Linked DNA regions of Amorphoplanes digitatis. Each later gene encodes a partner of the first gene's protein in a complex. Links are inferred from orthologs where the notes say so. Each region holds a gene or a part of one and is shown in the gene's direction. Other genes may lie near its edges.

The links.
Region 2: the proteins of nusB (region 1) and rpsJ are in contact, whole or in part, in a solved structure (PDB 3D3B), measured with the Escherichia coli proteins. The link is inferred for Amorphoplanes digitatis from one-to-one orthologs.

The regions. Positions count from the first base shown.
Region 1 is NZ_JACHNH010000001.1:2,007,093-2,016,747, forward strand. What follows is about bases 1-2,754. They hold nusB (transcription antitermination factor NusB), read left to right. Parts: upstream 1-1,049; coding sequence 1,050-1,460; downstream 1,461-2,754. Other genes in these bases: aroQ (type II 3-dehydroquinate dehydratase), read left to right, coding at 1-393; efp (elongation factor P), read left to right, coding at 469-1,026; bldD (transcriptional regulator BldD), read right to left, coding at 1,710-2,198; pyrR (bifunctional pyr operon transcriptional regulator/uracil phosphoribosyltransferase PyrR), read left to right, coding at 2,488-2,754. In the rest of the region: more of pyrR, read left to right, coding at 2,755-3,075; BJ971_RS09125 (aspartate carbamoyltransferase catalytic subunit), read left to right, coding at 3,072-3,995; BJ971_RS09130 (dihydroorotase), read left to right, coding at 3,992-5,257; carA (glutamine-hydrolyzing carbamoyl-phosphate synthase small subunit), read left to right, coding at 5,254-6,363; carB (carbamoyl-phosphate synthase large subunit), read left to right, coding at 6,363-9,655. UniProt on the Escherichia coli protein: Part of the processive rRNA transcription and antitermination complex (rrnTAC). The complex forms an RNA-chaperone ring around the RNA exit tunnel of RNA polymerase (RNAP).
Region 2 is NZ_JACHNH010000001.1:8,020,268-8,030,003, reverse strand. What follows is about bases 74-2,908. They hold rpsJ (30S ribosomal protein S10), read left to right. Parts: upstream 74-1,254; coding sequence 1,255-1,563; downstream 1,564-2,908. Other genes in these bases: rplW (50S ribosomal protein L23), read left to right, coding at 2,872-2,908; rplD (50S ribosomal protein L4), read left to right, coding at 2,225-2,875; rplC (50S ribosomal protein L3), read left to right, coding at 1,575-2,228; tuf (elongation factor Tu), read left to right, coding at 74-901. Outside these bases: more of tuf, read left to right, coding at 1-73; more of rplW, read left to right, coding at 2,909-3,174; rplB (50S ribosomal protein L2), read left to right, coding at 3,188-4,027; rpsS (30S ribosomal protein S19), read left to right, coding at 4,041-4,322; rplV (50S ribosomal protein L22), read left to right, coding at 4,360-4,824; rpsC (30S ribosomal protein S3), read left to right, coding at 4,824-5,678; rplP (50S ribosomal protein L16), read left to right, coding at 5,682-6,107; rpmC (50S ribosomal protein L29), read left to right, coding at 6,107-6,343; rpsQ (30S ribosomal protein S17), read left to right, coding at 6,340-6,615; rplN (50S ribosomal protein L14), read left to right, coding at 6,761-7,129; rplX (50S ribosomal protein L24), read left to right, coding at 7,126-7,446; rplE (50S ribosomal protein L5), read left to right, coding at 7,446-8,015; BJ971_RS35415 (type Z 30S ribosomal protein S14), read left to right, coding at 8,018-8,203; rpsH (30S ribosomal protein S8), read left to right, coding at 8,274-8,681; rplF (50S ribosomal protein L6), read left to right, coding at 8,695-9,237; rplR (50S ribosomal protein L18), read left to right, coding at 9,234-9,629; rpsE (30S ribosomal protein S5), read left to right, coding at 9,642-9,736. UniProt on the Escherichia coli protein: Involved in the binding of tRNA to the ribosomes. Part of the processive rRNA transcription and antitermination complex (rrnTAC). The complex forms an RNA-chaperone ring around the RNA exit tunnel of RNA polymerase (RNAP).

The DNA.
Region 1 (9,655 bases):
CGGCTCGGCACCCGCCAGGTCGACGTATACGGCGTCACCTCGTACGCGGATCTGGTGGCGACCTGCGAGGTGGAGGGCAAGTCGCTCGGCCTCGACGTCGAGGTCCGGCAGACCGACGCCGAGCACGAGATGCTGGCCTGGCTGCACGCCGCCGCCGACGAGCAGGCACCGGTGGTGCTCAACCCGGGCGCCTGGTCCCACTACTCGTACGCGGTCCGGGACGCCTGCGCGATCCTGCGCGCGCCCCTGGTCGAGGTGCACATCTCCAACATCCACGCCCGCGAGGAGTTCCGGCACCACTCGGTGATCTCGGCGGTGGCGACGGGCGTCATCGCCGGCCTCGGGGTGGACGGCTACCGGCTGGCGCTGCGGCACATCGCGGGACGTGCTTGACCCGATTCGCCGGTTCATGACCCACGCCGGTAAACTCGCTCGGTCACCTTCACGCTCTTTAGACCAAGGCAGGACATGGCTTCCACCAACGACCTGAAGAACGGCCTGGTGCTCAACCTCGAGGGCGACCTGTGGGCCGTCGTCGAGTTCCAGCACGTCAAGCCGGGCAAGGGTGGGGCGTTCGTGCGCACCACGCTCAAGAACGTCCTTTCCGGCAAGGTCGTGGACAAGACGTTCAACGCCGGCACCAAGGTCGAGACCGCGACCGTGGACAAGCGCACCATGCAGTACCTCTACCAGGACGGCGACGACTTCGTCTTCATGGACCTGGACACCTTCGAGCAGATCCACGTGCCCGGCGGCACCGTCGGCGAGAACGCCAACTACCTGCTCCCCGAGGCCGAGGCCACGGTGGCGACGCACGAGGGCGTTCCGCTCTACATCGAGCTGCCGACCAGCGTCTTCCTCGAGGTGACCTACACCGAGCCGGGCCTGCAGGGCGACCGCTCCACCGGCGGCACCAAGCCGGCAACGGTCGAGACCGGCGCGACGGTCAACGTCCCGCTCTTCATCACCACCGGCGAGAAGATCAAGGTCGACACCCGCGACGGCCGTTACCTCGGCCGTAGCTGATGGCGGAGGGCCCCAAAACCCAGATGCCGGCGCGCCGCAAGGCGCGCAAACGGGCGCTGGACGTCCTCTACGAGGCGGACCTCCGTGACCTGCCGCCGGTCCAGGTCCTGACGACCTACCTGGACCGCATCGCCAAGCCCCGCCCGGACCACCTGGACTACACGGTCAGCCTGGTCGAGGGCGTGGCGAAGAACCTCGACCGCATCGACGAGCTGATCGCGAGCTACGCGGAGGGCTGGACCATCGACCGCATGCCGGTCGTGGACCGGAACCTGGCGCGGATCGCGGTCTACGAACTGCTCTACGTCGGCGAGATCGACGACCCCGTCGCGATCTCCGAGGCGGTCGAGTTGGCGAAGCAGATGTCCACGGACGACAGTCCGCGATTCCTGAATGGCATCCTGGGCAGAATCGCGGAATTCGCCACGCGATAGGCCCTTCCGCCGATCCTGCGGAATTGCCGGCCCGGTCGGGCCGGTCCCCGCGGGTCCCGCCGAGTGCGGGGTTCGCGGGGCGGTGACTGTGCGTTGACCTCGCGCTTTGTAGTCGTCGCGGTCCCGCGGGAGTGTTGCGCTTCGTAGTTGACCGGGCCGCCGGGCGGCGCAATCCGATCATTCTCGGGCCGCGCCCCGACGGGCACAAAAAAGGGGGCCTGGCGGGGCCCCCTTTTCGCTATCGCGTGATCAGGATGCGAAGAACGCCCGCGGGTCGGCGACGAGCACGCCCTGCTCGGTCAGGCGCTCGATGAGGCCGGACGGCGAGATGTCGTACACGATGGCGAGGGCGCGCAGGTCATCCGCGCGGATCGACAGCACGCGACCGTTGTAGTCACCGCGCTGCTGCTGTATGGCCCGGGCGTAGCGCGCGACGTAGGCCAGGTCCTCACCGGCGGCGTCGTACAGCTTCTCCAGGTCCAGGACGATCTTGTTGGTGGCCTCGAGCCGGACACCGCTGCCGTCAGGCAGCAACTCCGAAACGGGGACCCGGTAGAAGTCCGCCAGTTCGGCGAGGCGGGAAACGGTGACGGCGCGATCGCCACGCTCGTACGAGCCCACCACGACGGCCTTCCACCGGCCGTTCGACTTCTCTTCCACACCCTGCAGGGAAAGGCCCTGCTGCTGGCGGATGGAGCGCAGGCGGGCGCCCAACGACTTGGCGTACTCAGACGGCATTCGGACACTCCCAGTACTGTGCTGGCCCGGAGGGTTCTTCCTCGGATCGCTACGCTGCGTGACGGTACGGAGTTTGCGACCCCTGGTCAAGTGTCGGTTACCGATGAGTCGCCGAGCCGGTGCGCGAGTTGTCCGTATTCGACCCGTCTGGTCCGAGGGTTGGCCACGTCACCATGGTCATCCGAACTCGCACTGATAACGTTGCGTCAGCCATCGGGCCGTCCCTGCCGGGGCGCCCGACCGACATCCTTTAACGACCCGTCCTGTGAGGCGGGGAAGGAGGTCCGCCGTGGCACATCCACGCGCCGACACCGCGGCCCAGCAGGGCGCCGCGAAGATCATCATTTCCGGGTCGGACCTGCAACGGGTCGTCGACCGGATCGCGCACCAGATTCTCGAGAAGACCTCCGGCGCGACCGGCACGGTACTTCTCGGCATACCGACCCGCGGCGTGCCGCTGGCCCGCCGCCTGGCCGCCCGGATACACGCCTTCGAGGGCATCGACGTGCCGGTCGGCTCCCTCGACATCACGCTCTACCGCGACGACCTGCGGCTGCACGCCACCCGCGCGCTCGGCAAGACCGAGATACCGGGCGGCGGCCTGGACGGCCGCCGGGTGATCCTGGTCGACGACGTGCTCTTCTCCGGCCGTACGGTGCGGGCCGCCCTCGACGCGCTCGGCGACGTCGGCCGGCCCAGCTCCGTGCAGCTCGCCGTGCTCGTCGACCGCGGCCACCGGGAGCTGCCGATCCGCGCCGACTACGTCGGCAAGAACATTCCGACCGCGCTGACCGAGAGCGTGCGCGTCTCGCTCTCCGAGACCGACGAGGGCGTTGACGAGGTCAAGCTCTTCTCCGGATCCGAGGTTTCCCGATGATCAAGCATCTGCGCTCGGCCGCCGACCTCGACGCCGAGACCGCCACCCTGATCCTCGACACCGCCGGCGAGATGGCCGCCCTGGCCGGCCGCGAGGTCAAGAAGCTGCCGACCCTGCGCGGCCGCACCGTCGTCAACCTCTTCTACGAGGACTCCACGCGTACCCGGATCTCCTTCGAGGCCGCGGCCAAGCGCCTCTCCGCGGACGTCATCAACTTCTCCGCCAAGGGTTCGAGCGTCTCCAAGGGCGAGAGCCTCAAGGACACCGCGCTGACCCTCCAGGCGATGGGCGCCGACGCGGTCGTCATCCGGCACCCGGCCAGCGGCGCGCCGCACCGGCTGGCCTCCTGGGTGGACGGCTCGGTGATCAACGCCGGCGACGGCACGCACGAGCACCCGACGCAGGCGCTGCTGGACGCGTACACGATGCGGTCGCGGCTCGGCACGCTCGCGGGACTCAACGTCGCCATCGTCGGCGACGTGCTGCACAGCCGGGTGGCCCGCTCCAACGTCCTGCTGCTCACCACGCTGGGCGCCAGCATCACCCTGGTCGGGCCGCCGACGCTGATCCCGGTGGACATCGCCGCGGCGCTGTCGCCCGCGACGAAGGTGTCGTACGACCTCGACAGCGTCCTGCCCGGCGCGGACGTCGTGATGATGCTGCGGGTGCAGACCGAGCGGATGCAGGACTCCTTCTTCCCCTCCGCCCGGGAGTACTCGCGCCGCTACGGGCTCGACGTCGCACGCATGCGCAAGCTGCCGGAGCATGCCATCGTCATGCATCCCGGCCCGATGAACCGGGGCATGGAGATCGCACCCGAGGTGGCGGACTCGACCCGCTCCACGATCGTCGAACAGGTCGCCAACGGCGTCAGCGCCCGGATGGCGGTTCTCTACCTGCTACTCGGAGGCAAGGCATGACCGCGTACCTGATCAAGGGTGTCCGTCTTCTCGGCGGTGACCCGGCCGATCTGCTGATCGCCGACGGGGTGATCGCCGAGGGGCCCGCCGACGGCGCCGAGGTGATCGACGCCGAGGGCCTCGTCGCGCTCCCCGGCCTCGTCGACCTGCACACCCACCTGCGCGAGCCCGGCCGCGAGGACGCCGAGACCGTCGAGACCGGCTCGCGCGCCGCCGCGCTCGGCGGCTACACGGCGGTCTTCGCGATGGCCAACACGTCGCCCGTCGCCGACACCGCCGGCGTGGTCGAGCAGGTCTGGCGCCTCGGCCGCGAGGCCGGCCTGGTCGACGTGCAGCCGATCGGCGCCGTCACCGTCGGGCTGGCCGGCAAGCAGCTCGCCGAGCTCGGCGCGATGGCCACCTCGGCGGCGAACGTGCGTATCTTCTCCGACGACGGGTTCTGCGTCGCCGACCCGCGCCTGATGCGCCGCGCCCTGGAGTACGTCAAGGCGTTCGACGGCATCATCGCCCAGCACGCCGAGGAGCCGCGGCTCACCGAGGGCGCGCAGATGCACGAGGGCGAGGTCTCCACCCGGCTCGGCCTGACCGGCTGGCCCGCGGTCGCCGAGGAGGCGATCATCGCCCGCGACGTGCTCCTGGCGGAGCACGTCGGCAGCCGCCTGCACGTCTGCCACGTCTCCACCGCCGGCTCGGTCGAGGTGCTGCGCCAGGCCAAGGCCCGCGGCGTACGGGTGACGGCCGAGGTCACGCCGCACCACCTGCTGCTCACCGACGAGCTGGCCGCCAGCTACGACCCGGTCTACAAGGTCAACCCGCCGCTGCGCACCGCCTCCGACGTGCGGGCGCTGCGCCAGGCGCTGGTCGACGGCGTGATCGACATCGTGGCCACCGACCACGCGCCGCACGCCGTCGAGGACAAGGAGTGCGAGTGGGCCTACGCCCGCCCGGGCATGGTCGGCCTGGAGACGGCCCTGCCCGTCGTGCTCTCCGTGCTGGGTGAGCAGTGGGACCTCATCGCCGAGCGGATGTCCCGCGCACCGGCCCGCATCGCCGGGCTGGCCGGGCACGGCACCGATCTCACGGTCGGCTCGCCGGCCAACCTGACGCTGGTGGACCCGTCCGCCCGGCGGGTCGTCGACCCGTCCGGCCTGGCGAGCCGCAGCCGCAACACACCGTACGCGGGCACCACCCTGCCGGGTCGCATCGTCGCGACCTTCCTCCGGGGAGAGCCGACAGTCCTCGACGGGAAGGCCGTCAAGTGAAACCAGCGATTCTTGTGCTCGAAGACGGGCGCACATTCCGTGGCACCTCCTACGGCGCGGAGGGGGAGACCTTCGGTGAGGCGGTCTTCACCACCGGCATGACCGGCTATCAGGAGACGCTGACCGACCCGTCGTACCACCGGCAGGTCGTGGTGCAGACCGCGCCGCAGATCGGCAACACCGGCGTCAACGCCGAGGACGACGAGTCCGACCGCATCTGGGTCGCCGGCTACGTGGTCCGCGACCCGGCCCGGCGGCCCTCGAACTGGCGCGCGACCGGCGACCTCGGCGAGCGGCTGGCGGCCGAGGGTGTCGTCGGGATCAGCGGCATCGACACCCGAGCGCTGACCCGGCACCTGCGCGAGCGCGGCGCGATGCGGGTCGGCGTCTCGACGGTCGACCTCGACCCGGCCTCGCTCACGGCGCGCGTGCTGACCCAGCCGCAGATGGCCGGCGCCGACCTCTCCGCCGAGGTGACCACGGCGCGGCGCTACACCGTCGAGGCGGTCGGCGAGCGGCGCTACACCGTCGCCGCCCTTGACCTGGGCATCAAGCGCAACGTCTCGCGGCGCCTCGCCGAGCGCGGCGTCACCACGCACGTCTTCCCGGCGTCGTCCACCATCGAGGACCTGCTCGCGGTCGAGCCCGACGCGGTGTTCCTGTCGCCCGGCCCGGGCGACCCGGCGACCGCCGACGGGCCGGTCGCCCTCGCCCGGGAGGTGCTGCGCCGCCGGATGCCGCTGTTCGGCATCTGCTTCGGCAGCCAGATCCTGGGCCGGGCGCTCGGCTTCGGCACCTACAAGCTGGGGTACGGCCACCGCGGCATCAACCAGCCGGTGCTCGACCGGACCACCGGCAAGGTCGAGGTGACCTCGCACAACCACGGCTTCGCGGTCGACGCGCCGCTCGACACGATCATCGACACGGAGTTCGGCCGGGTCGAGGTCTCGCACGTCTGCCTCAACGACAACGTGGTCGAAGGGCTGCGGGCACTGGATGTGCCCGCGTTCACGGTCCAGTACCACCCCGAGGCGGCCGCGGGCCCGCATGACGCGGACTACCTGTTCGACCGCTTCGTGGAGCTTGTCGAGAGGGTGGATGCCTGATGCCGAAGCGCACTGATCTCCAGCATGTGATGGTGATCGGCTCCGGCCCGATCGTCATCGGCCAGGCCTGCGAGTTCGACTACTCCGGCACCCAGGCGTGCCGGGTGCTGCGCGCCGAGGGGCTGCGCGTCTCGCTCGTCAACTCCAACCCGGCGACGATCATGACCGACCCGGAGTTCGCCGACGCGACCTACGTCGAGCCGATCACCCCGGAGTTCGTCGAGCTGGTCATCGCCCGGGAACGCCCCGACGCGATCCTGGCGACCCTCGGCGGGCAGACCGCGCTGAACACGGCGGTCGCCCTGCACGAGAACGGCGTCCTGGACAAGTACGGCGTCGAGCTGATCGGCGCCAACATCGACGCCATCCGCAAGGGCGAGGACCGCCAGCTCTTCAAGGACATCGTCGCCCGGGCCGGCGGCGAGACGCCGCGCTCGCGGGTCTGCCACTCGATGGACGACGTGCACGCGACCGTCGCCGAGCTCGGCCTGCCGGTCGTCATCCGCCCGTCGTTCACCATGGGCGGCCTCGGCTCCGGTATGGCGCACAACACCGAGGACCTGGAGCGCATCGCCGGCTCCGGCCTGGCCGCCTCGCCGGTGCACGAGGTGCTCATCGAGGAGAGCGTGCTCGGCTGGAAGGAGTACGAGCTCGAGCTGATGCGCGACAAGCACGACAACGTCGTGGTCGTCTGCTCGATCGAGAACGTCGACCCGATGGGCGTGCACACCGGCGACAGCGTCACCGTCGCGCCCGCGATGACCCTGACCGACCGCGAGTACCAGAGGCTGCGCGACCTCGGCATCGCCGTGCTGCGCGAGGTCGGCGTCGACACCGGCGGCTGCAACATCCAGTTCGCGATCAACCCGCGCGACGGCCGGCTGGTCGTCATCGAGATGAACCCGCGGGTGTCGCGCTCCTCGGCGCTGGCGTCGAAGGCCACCGGCTTCCCGATCGCGAAGATCGCCGCGAAGCTCGCCATCGGTTACACCCTGGACGAGATCCCGAACGACATCACGCTCAAGACGCCTGCCGCGTTCGAGCCGGCGCTGGACTACGTGGTCGTGAAGATCCCGCGGTTCGCGTTCGAGAAGTTCCCCGGCGCCGACCCCGAGCTGACCACCACGATGAAGTCGGTCGGCGAGGCGATGAGCCTGGGCCGCAACTTCGCCGAGGCGCTCAACAAGGCGATGCGCTCGATGGAGACCAAGGCGGCCGGGTTCTGGACGTCGCCGACGTTCGACAGCGCGGACGAGGCGCTCGAGGCGATGCGCATCCCGCACGACGGGCGGCTGTACACCGTCGAGGCGGCGCTGCGCCTCGGCGCGAGCGTCGAGCAGGTGCACGAGGCCAGCGGCGGCATCGACCCGTGGTTCCTGGACGAGATCGCGGCGCTGGTCGAGCTGCGCGAGCGGATCCTGGACGCGCCGGTGCTCGACGAGGCGCTGCTGCGGCTCGCCAAGCGCTCCGGGCTCTCCGACCGCCAGCTCGCGGCGCTGCGCCCCGAGCTGGCCGGCGAGGACGGCGTGCGGACCCTGCGGCACCGCCTCGGCGTGCGGCCGGTCTACAAGACCGTCGACACCTGCGCGGCCGAGTTCGCCGCGAACACGCCGTACCACTACTCCACGTACGACGAGGAGACCGAGGTCGCGGCCTCGGACCGGCCCAAGGTGCTGATCCTGGGCTCCGGCCCGAACCGGATCGGCCAGGGCATCGAGTTCGACTACTCGTGCGTGCACGCGGTCATGGCGCTGCGCGAGGTCGACTTCGAGACCGTCATGGTCAACTGCAACCCCGAGACGGTCTCCACCGACTACGACACCGCCGACCGGCTCTACTTCGAGCCGCTCACCTTCGAGGACGTCCTCGAGGTGTTCCACGCCGAGGACTCGTCCGGCAAGGCCGCCGGCGGCCCGGGCGTGGTCGGCGTCATCGTCCAGCTCGGCGGCCAGACCCCGCTCGGGCTGGCCAAGCGGCTCAAGGCCGCCGGCGTGCCGATCGTCGGCACCTCGCCGGAGTCGATCGACCTGGCCGAGGACCGCGGCGCGTTCGGCTCGGTGCTGGCCAAGGCCGGCCTGCGCGCGCCCGCGCACGGCACGGCAACCTCGTTCGAGGAGGCCAAGGCCATCGCCGACGAGATCGGGTACCCGGTGCTGGTCCGGCCCTCCTACGTGCTCGGCGGCCGGGGCATGGAGATCGTGTACGACGAGCCGACGCTCGCCGACTACATCGCCCGGGCCACCGAGATCTCGCCGGACCACCCGGTGCTCGTCGACTGCTTCCTGGACGACGCGATCGAGATCGACGTCGACGCGCTCTGCGACGCCACCGGCGAGGTCTACCTCGGCGGCGTGATGGAGCACATCGAGGAGGCCGGCATCCACTCCGGCGACTCGTCCTGCTCGCTGCCGCCGGTCACCCTCGCGGGCTCGCACCTGGCCGAGGTGCGCCGCTACACCGAGGCGATCGCCCGCGGCGTCGGCGTCCGCGGCCTGCTCAACGTCCAGTACGCGCTCAAGGACGACTCCCTGTACGTCCTGGAGGCCAACCCGCGGGCGTCGCGGACCGTGCCGTTCGTCTCCAAGGCCACGGCGGTCCCGCTGGCCAAGGCGGCCGCCCGGATCATGCTCGGCGCCACCATCGCGGAGCTGCGCGCCGAGGGCATGCTGCTGCGCAGCCGCGACGGCGGCGAGACACCGGCGAACGCGCCGATCGCGGTCAAGGAGGCGGTGCTGCCGTTCAAGCGGTTCCGCACCCCGGCCGGCAAGGGCGTCGACAGCCTGCTCGGCCCCGAGATGAAGTCGACGGGCGAGGTCATGGGCATCGACCCGGCCTTCGGCCCGGCGTTCGCCAAGTCGCAGGCGGCCGCGTACGGCTCGCTGCCGACCAGCGGCAAGATCTTCGTCTCGGTGGCCAACCGCGACAAGCGCTCGATGATCTTCCCGGTCAAGCGCCTCGCCGACCTGGGCTTCACGATCGTCACCACCGCCGGCACCGGCGAGGTGCTGCGCCGGCACGGCATCGAGTGCGAGATCGTCCCCAAGCACTTCGAGAGCCCGGGCCGCAACGCGGTGGCGCTCATCGGCACCGGCGAGATCGCCCTGATCATCAACACGCCGCAGGGCTCGGGCGCGAGCGCCCGCTCCGACGGGTACGAGATCCGCAGCGCCGCCGTCATCCACGACATCCCGAGCATCACCACGGTGCCGGGCGCGGCCGCGGCGGTGATGGGCATCGAGGCACTGATGCGCGGCGACATGACGGTCCGCCCGCTCCAGGAGCTGCACGCGAT
Region 2 (9,736 bases), 6.0 Mb from region 1 along the record:
CGCCCAGATGGACGGCGCGATCCTGGTGGTCGCCGCGACCGACGGCCCGATGCCGCAGACCAAGGAGCACGTGCTCCTGGCCCGCCAGGTCGGCGTTCCGTACATCGTTGTCGCCCTGAACAAGAGCGACATGGTCGAGGACGAGGAGCTCCTGGAGCTCGTCGAGCTCGAGGTCCGCGAGCTGCTCAGCACCTACGAGTTCCCGGGCGACGACCTGCCGGTCGTGCGCGTCTCGGCACTCAAGGCGCTCGAGGGCGACGAGGAGTGGAGCGGCAAGCTCATGGAGCTGATGAACGCGGTCGACACCGCGATTCCGCAGCCCGAGCGTGAGACCGAGAAGCCGTTCCTCATGCCGATCGAGGACGTGTTCACGATCACCGGCCGCGGCACCGTTGTCACGGGTCGCGCCGAGCGCGGCATCCTCAAGCCGAACGAGGAGGTCGAGATCGTGGGTATCCGCGAGAAGTCGACCAAGACCGTTTGCACCGGCATCGAGATGTTCCGCAAGCTGCTCGACGAGGCCCGCGCGGGCGAGAACGTCGGTCTGCTGCTGCGTGGCATCAAGCGCGAGGACGTCGAGCGCGGCATGGTCGTCGTGAAGCCCGGCACCAGCACCCCGCACACGGAGTTCGAGGGCCAGGTCTACATCCTCTCGAAGGAAGAGGGCGGCCGGCACACCCCGTTCTTCCAGAACTACCGCCCGCAGTTCTACTTCCGCACCACGGACGTCACCGGCGTCGTCACGCTGCCCGAGGGCACCGAGATGGTCATGCCGGGCGACTCCACCAGCATGTCGGTCAAGCTGATCCAGCCGATCGCCATGGAGCAGGGCCTGAAGTTCGCGATCCGTGAGGGTGGCCGCACCGTCGGCGCCGGCACGGTCACGAAGATCAACGTCTGAGTAAGCACCCCGATTAGCAATGCCGCGATCGATGCGGCATACTAGTCAGGTTGCGTCCGCGCAGGGTGGTTGGCTGCTCTCGCTTTCGAGAGAGGGCGGTCAGCCACCCTCGCCGGGTGTCCGGCGTGGTTGTTCGTAGCCGCCGGCATCCCCGATCCCGACGGATCAAGGAAGACTCCCTGGAGAATTCCTTGCGGGCATGATCGCTCCAGATTCTTGGGGCGGAGCCTGGTTCACCAGCGCGACACGCCCGACCGCGGGGGTCGGACATCGCAGGACCAACGGTCCTGCGGGCATGCGAGGGCCACAGCTTTCGCACGTAGCGGCATCGAGAGAAGGAAACAGAAGCCACCATGGCGGGACAGAAGATCCGCATCCGGCTCAAGGCCTATGACCACGAGGTCGTCGACTCCTCGGCGCGCAAGATCGTCGAGACGGTTACGCGTACCGGTGCGCAGGTTGCTGGCCCGGTGCCGCTGCCCACGGAGATCAACCGTTTCTGCGTGATCCGTTCGCCGCACAAGTACAAGGACTCGCGCGAGCACTTCGAGATGCGCACGCACAAGCGTCTGATCGACATCATCGACCCGACTCCGAAGACGGTCGACTCGCTGATGCGCCTCGACCTTCCGGCTGGCGTCGACATCGAGATCAAGCTGTAGGGATCCGGACAATGGACAGGCAAGTGAAGGGCATCCTGGGCGCCAAGCTCGGCATGACCCAGGTCTGGGACAACAACAAGGTCGTCCCGGTAACCGTGGTGCAGGCCGGCCCGTGCGTCGTGACCCAGGTCCGCACCCCCGAGACTGACGGCTATACCGCGGTTCAGTTGGCGTACGGCGCCATCGACCCGCGGAAGGTCAACAAGCCGGAGGGCGGCCACTACGCGAAGGCGGGTGTGTCGCCGCGGCGCCACATCGTGGAGCTGCGCACCAGCGACGCCACCGAGTACGAGCTCGGCCAGGAGGTCACCGTTGAGGCGTTCGCGGTCGGTACGCCGATCGACGTCACCGGTAAGACCAAGGGCAAGGGCTACGCCGGTGTCATGAAGCGGCACGGTTTCCACGGCCTCAAGTCGAGCCACGGTGTGGAGCGTAAGCACCGTTCGCCCGGCTCCATCGGCGCCTGCGCGACGCCCGGCCGCGTCTTCCGGGGTACCCGGATGGCCGGTCGCATGGGCAACAAGCGCTTCACCGTGCAGAACCTCACGGTGCAGGCGGTCGACGTGGAGAACAACCTGCTGCTCGTCAAGGGTGCCGTTCCCGGCCCCAAGGGCGCGCTGATCCTCGTCCGTACGGCGGCGAAGAAGAAGGGTGGTGCCAAGTGAGCTCGGTTGACGTGATCAACACCGAGGGCACGAAGGCCGGCTCGGTCGAGCTGCCCGGCGACATCTTCGACGTGCAGGCGAACATCCCGCTGATGCACCAGGTCGTCGTGGCGCAGCTCGCTGCGGCCCGTCAGGGTACGCACAAGGCGAAGACCCGTGGCGAGGTCGCCGGCGGCGGCAAGAAGCCTTACAAGCAGAAGGGCACCGGTCGCGCCCGTCAGGGCTCGATCCGCGCGCCGCAGTTCACCGGCGGTGGCGTCGTGCACGGACCCGTGCCGCGCGACTACAGCCAGCGGACCCCGAAGAAGATGAAGGCCGCCGCCCTGCGTGGCGCCCTCTCTGACCGGGCACGCGACGGCCTGGTGCACGTGGTCGAGGGCTTCATCGCCGGCGAGAAGCCGTCGACGAAGGCCGCGATCGCCACGCTGCGCAAGGCGACCGAATCGAACAAGGTTCTGGTCGTCCTGAGCAGCCACGACGAGCTGAACTGGATCTCGCTGCGGAACGAGCCGACCGTCCACCTCATCGAGGCCGGCCAGCTCAACACGTACGACGTCCTGGTCGCCGACGAGGTCGTCTTCACCAAGGAAGCCCTCGACGAGTTCCTGGGCGTTCCGGCCGAAGCCGCCGAGGAGGGGGACAAGTGAGCACGATCGCCGACCCGCGCGACATCATCGTCGCGCCCGTGGTCTCCGAGAAGAGCTACAGCGTTCTCGACCAGAACTGGTACACGTTCCTGGTTCACCCGGACGCCAACAAGACTCAGATCAAGATCGCGATCCAGCAGATCTTCGACGTCCGCGTGCTGACGGTGAACACCGCGAACCGCGAGGGCAAGCGCAAGCGCACCAAGACCGGGTTCGGTCAGCGCAAGGCGACCAAGCGCGCGATGGTGAAGCTGGCTGACGGTGACCGTATCGAGGCCTTCGGCGGCCCGGTCAGCTAAGGGGTTGTAAATCATGGCTATCCGTAAGTACAAGCCGACCACGCCGGGCCGTCGTGGCTCCAGCGTCGCCGACTTCGCCGAGATCACCCGGTCGACGCCGGAGAAGTCTCTGCTGGCCCCGCTGCCCAAGAAGGGTGGCCGCAACGTCCACGGTCGCATCACCACGCGGCACCAGGGCGGCGGTCACAAGCGGCAGTACCGGCTGATCGACTTCAAGCGCAACGACAAGGACGGCGTGCCGGCCAAGGTCGCTCACATCGAGTACGACCCCAACCGCACGTCCCGCATCGCACTGCTGCACTACGCCGACGGCGAGAAGCGCTACATCCTCGCGCCGAAGGACCTCAAGCAGGGCGACCGGGTCGAGTCGGGTGTCGGCGCGGACATCAAGCCGGGCAACAACCTGCCCCTGCGCAACATCCCGGTCGGTACGACGGTCCACGGTGTGGAGCTTCGTCCCGGCGGTGGCGCCAAGCTGGCCCGTTCGGCCGGCGTTGGCATCCAGCTGCTCGGCCGTGAGGGTGTGTACGCCACGCTGCGTATGCCCTCCGGTGAGATTCGCCGCGTCGACATCCGCTGCCGCGCGACGGTCGGCGAGATCGGCAACGCCGAGCAGTCGAACATCAACTGGGGCAAGGCCGGCCGCATGCGATGGAAGGGCAAGCGCCCGACCGTCCGTGGTGTCGCCATGAACCCGGTCGACCACCCGCACGGTGGTGGTGAGGGTAAGACCTCAGGTGGTCGCCACCCGGTCAACCCCGCCGGTAAGCCGGAGGGCCGTACCCGCCGCAAGGGCCAGGAGAGCGACCGCATGATCGTTCGCCGCCGCTACGCCACCCGCAAGCGCGGGTAACGGGAGTTAAAAGATGCCTCGCAGCCTGAAGAAGGGCCCGTTCGTCGACGACCACCTCATCAAGAAGGTGGAAGTCCAGAACGAGAAGAACTCGAAGAACGTCATCAAGACCTGGTCGCGACGCTCGACGATCATTCCCGACATGCTCGGGCACACGATCGCCGTGCACGACGGGCGCAAGCACGTCCCGGTGTTCATCACCGAGGCCATGGTCGGGCACAAGCTCGGCGAGTTCGCTCTGACCCGCACGTTCAAGGGTCACGAGAAGGACGACCGCAAGAGCCGTCGTCGCTAAGCAGTCCACGGATTAAGAAACAAGAGGGGTTACAGCGATGCCAGTCAAGGGCGACGCTCCGGCGCTTCCGGGCGCACGGGCGGTTGCGCGCCACGTGCGCATCTCGCCGAACAAGGCGCGCCGTGTGATCAACCTCGTCCGCGGTCTGCCCGCGAAGGAGGCTCTCACGGTTCTGCAGTTCGCACCGCAGGCCGCGAGTGAGCAGGTCTACAAGGTGCTCGCGAGCGCGATTGCGAACGCGGAGAACAACGAGCGGCTCGACCCGGACGCTCTCCTCGTCAGCGAGGCGTTCGTCGACGAGGGTCCGACGCTGAAGCGGTTCCGGCCGCGTGCGCAGGGCCGGGCGTACCGGATCCGCAAGCGCACCTGCCACATCACCGTGGCAGTGGAGGCGGTCCAGGTGGCCACTCCGGCCCGCAAGGCCGCCGCGAAGAAGGCCGCGCCTGCGAAGAAGGCGGCGCCCGCCGCCGAATCCCAGCAGAGCACGGAGGGTGCCGAGTAATGGGTCAGAAAGTTCACCCCACCGGGTTCCGTCTCGGCATCTCCACCGACTGGCGGAGCCGCTGGTTCGCGGACAAGCTCTACAAGGACTACATCGGCGAGGACGTCAAGATCCGCCGCATGATGTCCAAGGGCCTCGAGCGCGCCGGCATCTCCAAGGTCGACATCGAGCGCACCCGTGACCGGGTCCGCGTGGACATCCACACCGCCCGGCCGGGCATCGTCATCGGCCGTAAGGGTGCGGAGGCCGACCGGATCCGCGGCGAGCTCGAGAAGCTCACCGGCAAGCAGGTGCAGCTCAACATCCTCGAGGTGAAGAGCCCGGAGTCGGACGCACAGCTCGTGGCGCAGGGCGTCGCCGAGCAGCTGTCCAGCCGGGTCAGCTTCCGCCGGGCGATGCGCAAGGCGATGCAGTCCGCGATGAAGAACCCGGTCTGCAAGGGCATCCGCGTGCAGGTCTCCGGCCGCCTCGGCGGCGCGGAGATGAGCCGCACGGAGTTCTACCGTGAGGGTCGCGTTCCGCTGCACACGCTGCGCGCCAACATCGAGTACGGCTTCTTCGAGGCCCGTACGACCTTCGGCCGCATCGGTGTGAAGGTCTGGATCTACAAGGGCGACGCCGTGCCGGGTCGCGAGGTCGCCCCCGAGGCGCCCGCGCGTCCGCGCCGTGACCGTGCCGACCGCCCCGAGCGTCCGCGCCGTGGCCGTTCCGGTTCGTCCGGTACGACCGCGGGTGGCACCGAGGCCGGCCGTGCCGCCCAGGCCGCGGCTGTGACCCCCGCCTCGGCGGAGGCCGCGCCCACGACCGACACCGCCGTTGCTCCGGCCGCGGCCGAAACGCAGCAGGAGGGCTGACACATGCTGATGCCGCGTAAGCCCCCGAAGGGCTTCCGCAAGCCGCACCACCCGGACCGCCACGGCGCGTCCAAGGGCGGCAACCGGGTGGTCTTCGGTGAGTTCGGTATCCAGGCCCTGGAGCCGGCGTATGTGACCAACCGGCAGATCGAGTCGGCCCGTATCGCCATGACGCGCCACATCAAGCGTGGCGGTAAGGTCTGGATCTCGATCTTCCCGGACCAGGCGCTGACCAAGAAGCCCGCCGAGACCCGCATGGGTTCCGGCAAGGGCTCGCCGGAGTGGTGGGTGGCGAACGTCAAGCCGGGACGCATTCTCTTCGAGATGTCCTTCCCGAACGAGACGATCGCGCGCGAAGCGATGCGTCGCGCGATCCACAAGCTCCCGATGAAGTGCCGCATCGTGACGCGCGAAGTGGGTGAAAGCTGATGGCAGCGGGCGTTAAGGCCTCCGAGCTGCGTGAACTCCCGGAAGAGGAGCTCGTCACGCGACTCAAGGAGTCCAAGGCGGAGCTGTTCAATCTCCGCGTCCAGGGTGCGACCGGTCAGCTCGACAACCACCGTCGTCTGCAGGTCGTCCGCAAGGACATCGCGAAGATCTACACGATCATGCGTGAGCGTGAGCTGGGGCTCTCGGCCGCGCCGACTGAGGTGACTACAGCATGAGCGAGAACGCAGCTGCTGAGCCGCGGAGCCAGCGCAAGGTGCGCGAGGGCCTCGTGGTCAGCGACAAGATGGACAAGACCGTCATCGTCGAGGTCGAGGACCGCGTCAAGCATGCGCTGTACGGCAAGGTTCTGCGGCGCACCCGCAAGCTTCAGGTGCACGACGAGCAGAACGCCTGCGGCGTTGGCGACCGGGTCTCGCTGATGGAGACCCGCCCGCTGTCCGCCACCAAGCGGTGGCGGGTCGTGGAGATCCTCGAAAAGGCCAAGTGAGTTTGCTGGGCCGGCCGGGTTACCCGGCCGGCCCGGCGGCCCGTCCAACCGCCCCGCCGCAGCCCTGGAAACGGACTAACGGCGGAGCAGAGTTCCGCCAAGCTTCGGCTCGTTGCCGGAGAACTGGCAGACATAGGAGACAGACGTGATCCAGCAGGAGTCGCGACTGCGCGTCGCCGACAACACGGGTGCCCGGGAGATTCTGTGCATCCGCGTTCTGGGCGGCTCCGGTCGCCGTTACGCGAGCATCGGTGACGTCATCGTGGCGACGGTCAAGGACGCCATTCCGGGTGCCGGTGTGAAGAAGGGTGACGTCGTCAAGGCGGTCATCGTTCGCACCGCCAAGGAGCGCCGCCGTCCCGACGGCTCGTACATCCGCTTCGACGAGAACGCCGCCGTCATCATCAAGGACGGTGGCGACCCCCGCGGTACGCGCATCTTCGGCCCGGTCGGCCGCGAGCTGCGCGACAAGCGGTTCATGAAGATCATCAGCCTGGCGCCGGAGGTGCTCTGACCGTGAAGATCAAGAAGGGCGACACGGTCGTCGTCATCGCCGGCAAGGACAAGGGCGCCAAGGGTAAGGTCATCGCGGCCTTCCCGCGGCAGGACAAGGTCCTGGTCGAGGGCGTCAACCGCATCAAGAAGCACGAACGCATCCGCACGACCCAGCGCGGTTCCAAGACCGGCGGCATCGTCACGCAGGAAGCCCCGGTTCACATCTCGAACGTGCAGATCGTGGACTCCGAGGGCAACCCGACCCGCGTCGGGTACCGCACCGACGAAGGCGGCCAGAAGGTTCGCATCGCGCGTAGCACCGGTAAGGACCTGTGATGACTGCCGCTACTGAGACCAAGACGCTGCCCCGCCTGAAGCAGAAGTACCGTGGCGAGGTCATCGCCGCCCTTCAGGAGCAGTACAAGTACGGCAACCCCATGCAGATCCCGGGCCTGGTGAAGGTCGTCGTGAACATGGGTGTCGGCGAGGCTGCCCGCGACGCCAAGCTGATCGACGGCGCCGTGCGGGACCTGACCACCATCACCGGTCAGAAGCCGCTGGTGCGGCGTGCGACCAAGTCGATCGCGCAGTTCAAGCTGCGCGAGGGCATGCCGATCGGCGCGAAGGTCACCCTTCGCAACGACCGGATGTGGGAGTTCCTGGACCGGCTGCTGTCGATCGCGCTGCCGCGTATCCGTGACTTCCGCGGTCTGGACGGGCGCAAGCTCGACGGCCACGGCAACTACACGTTCGGTCTGACCGAGCAGTCGGTGTTCCACGAGATCGACCAGGACCGGATCGATCGGACCCGGGGCATGGACATCACGGTGGTCACCACCGCCACGACCGACGAGGAAGGCCGGCAGCTGCTCAAGCTCCTGGGCTTCCCGTTCAAGGAGAACTGAGCATGGCTAAGAAGGCGCTGATCATCAAGGCGGCCGCGAAGCCGAAGTTCGCCGTGCGTGCGTACACCCGCTGCCAGAAATGCGGACGTCCGCACTCGGTCTACCGCAAGTTCGGTCTGTGCCGGGTGTGTGTCCGGGACATGGCCCACCGCGGTGAGCTGCCCGGCGTGTCGAAGGCTTCCTGGTAACCAAGCAATACCGCTTCGCCGTAGGCCCGGAATGCCTGGGAACCCCGGCGAGAAAGGTTGACGAATACCCATGACGATGACGGACCCGATCGCAGACATGCTCACGCGTCTGCGTAACGCCAACCAGGCGTACCACGACAAGGTGACCATGCCCTTCTCGAAGATCAAGGCGAACATCGCCGAGGTCCTCAAGGCAGAGGGCTACATCGCGTCCTGGACGGCTGAGGACCCGGCTGAAGGCGAAGTCGGCAAGCGGCTGGTCGTAGAGCTCAAGTACGGCCAGAACCGCGAGCGCAGCCTCGCCGGCATCAAGCGCGTGTCCAAGCCCGGTCTCCGGGTGTACGCCAAGTCCGACGAGCTCCCGCGGGTGCTCGGTGGCCTGGGTGTCGCGATCGTTTCGACGTCCCAGGGGCTGCTGACCGACCGGCAGGCCCGCAAGCGGAGCGTTGGCGGGGAAATCCTCGCCTTCGTTTGGTAACGGAGACTCTGACATGTCGCGAATCGGACGTAAGTCGATCCCGGTACCGGCCGGCGTCGACGTCACCATCACGGGCCAGACCATCAAGGTCAAGGGCCCCAAGGGCGAACTGCAGCACATCGTTGCCGAGCCGATCAAGGTCGAGAAGGCCGAGAACGGTGAGCTGTCGGTGAACCGCCCCAACGACGAGCGCCGCGCCAAGGAGCTGCACGGTCTCTCTCGTACCCTGGTCGCCAACATGATCATCGGCGTCACCGAGGGCTACAAGAAGACCCTGGAGATCAACGGCACGGGTTACCGCGTGACCGCGAAGGGCAAGGACCTCGAGTTCGCGCTCGGCTTCTCGCACCCGGTCAACGTGGTCGCTCCGAACGGCATCAGCTTCTCCGTCGAGAAGCCGACCCAGTTCACCGTGGCCGGCATCGACAAGCAGCTCGTCGGCGAGGTTGCCGCGAACATCCGGAAGATCCGCCCGCCGGAGCCGTACAAGGGCAAGGGCGTCAAGTACCAGGGCGAGGTCATCCGCCGCAAGGCTGGAAAGGCAGGTAAGAAGTGACCGCCACGCTGCTCAAGCGCCGCAATGGCGGCGGTGCCGCGTACAAGCGCGCTGTCGGAAAGGCGCGCCGGCACTTCCGGGTCCGCAAGAACGTCCGCGGCACCGCCGAGCGTCCCCGTCTGGTCGTCACCCGGTCCACGCGGAACATCACCGCGCAGATCGTCGACGACCTCAAGGGCCACACGCTCGCGTCGGCATCCACCCTCGATGCGACCCTGCGGGGCGGCGAGGGTGACAAGAGCTCGCAGGCCGCCAAGGTCGGGGCTCTACTCGCCGAGCGGGCCAAGGCCGCGGGCGTTTCCAAGGTCGTCTTCGACCGCGGTGGCAACCGGTACGCGGGGCGGATCGCCGCGCTTGCCGACGCTGCCCGCGAAGCCGGACTCGAGTTCTAGGAGGGAAGACCAATGCCTGGTCAGCAGCGCCGAGGCGGCGGGTCCGGCGGTAACAACGAAGGTGGCCGCCGCGACAACCGCCGTGAGGGCGGTCGCGGTAACGCGCC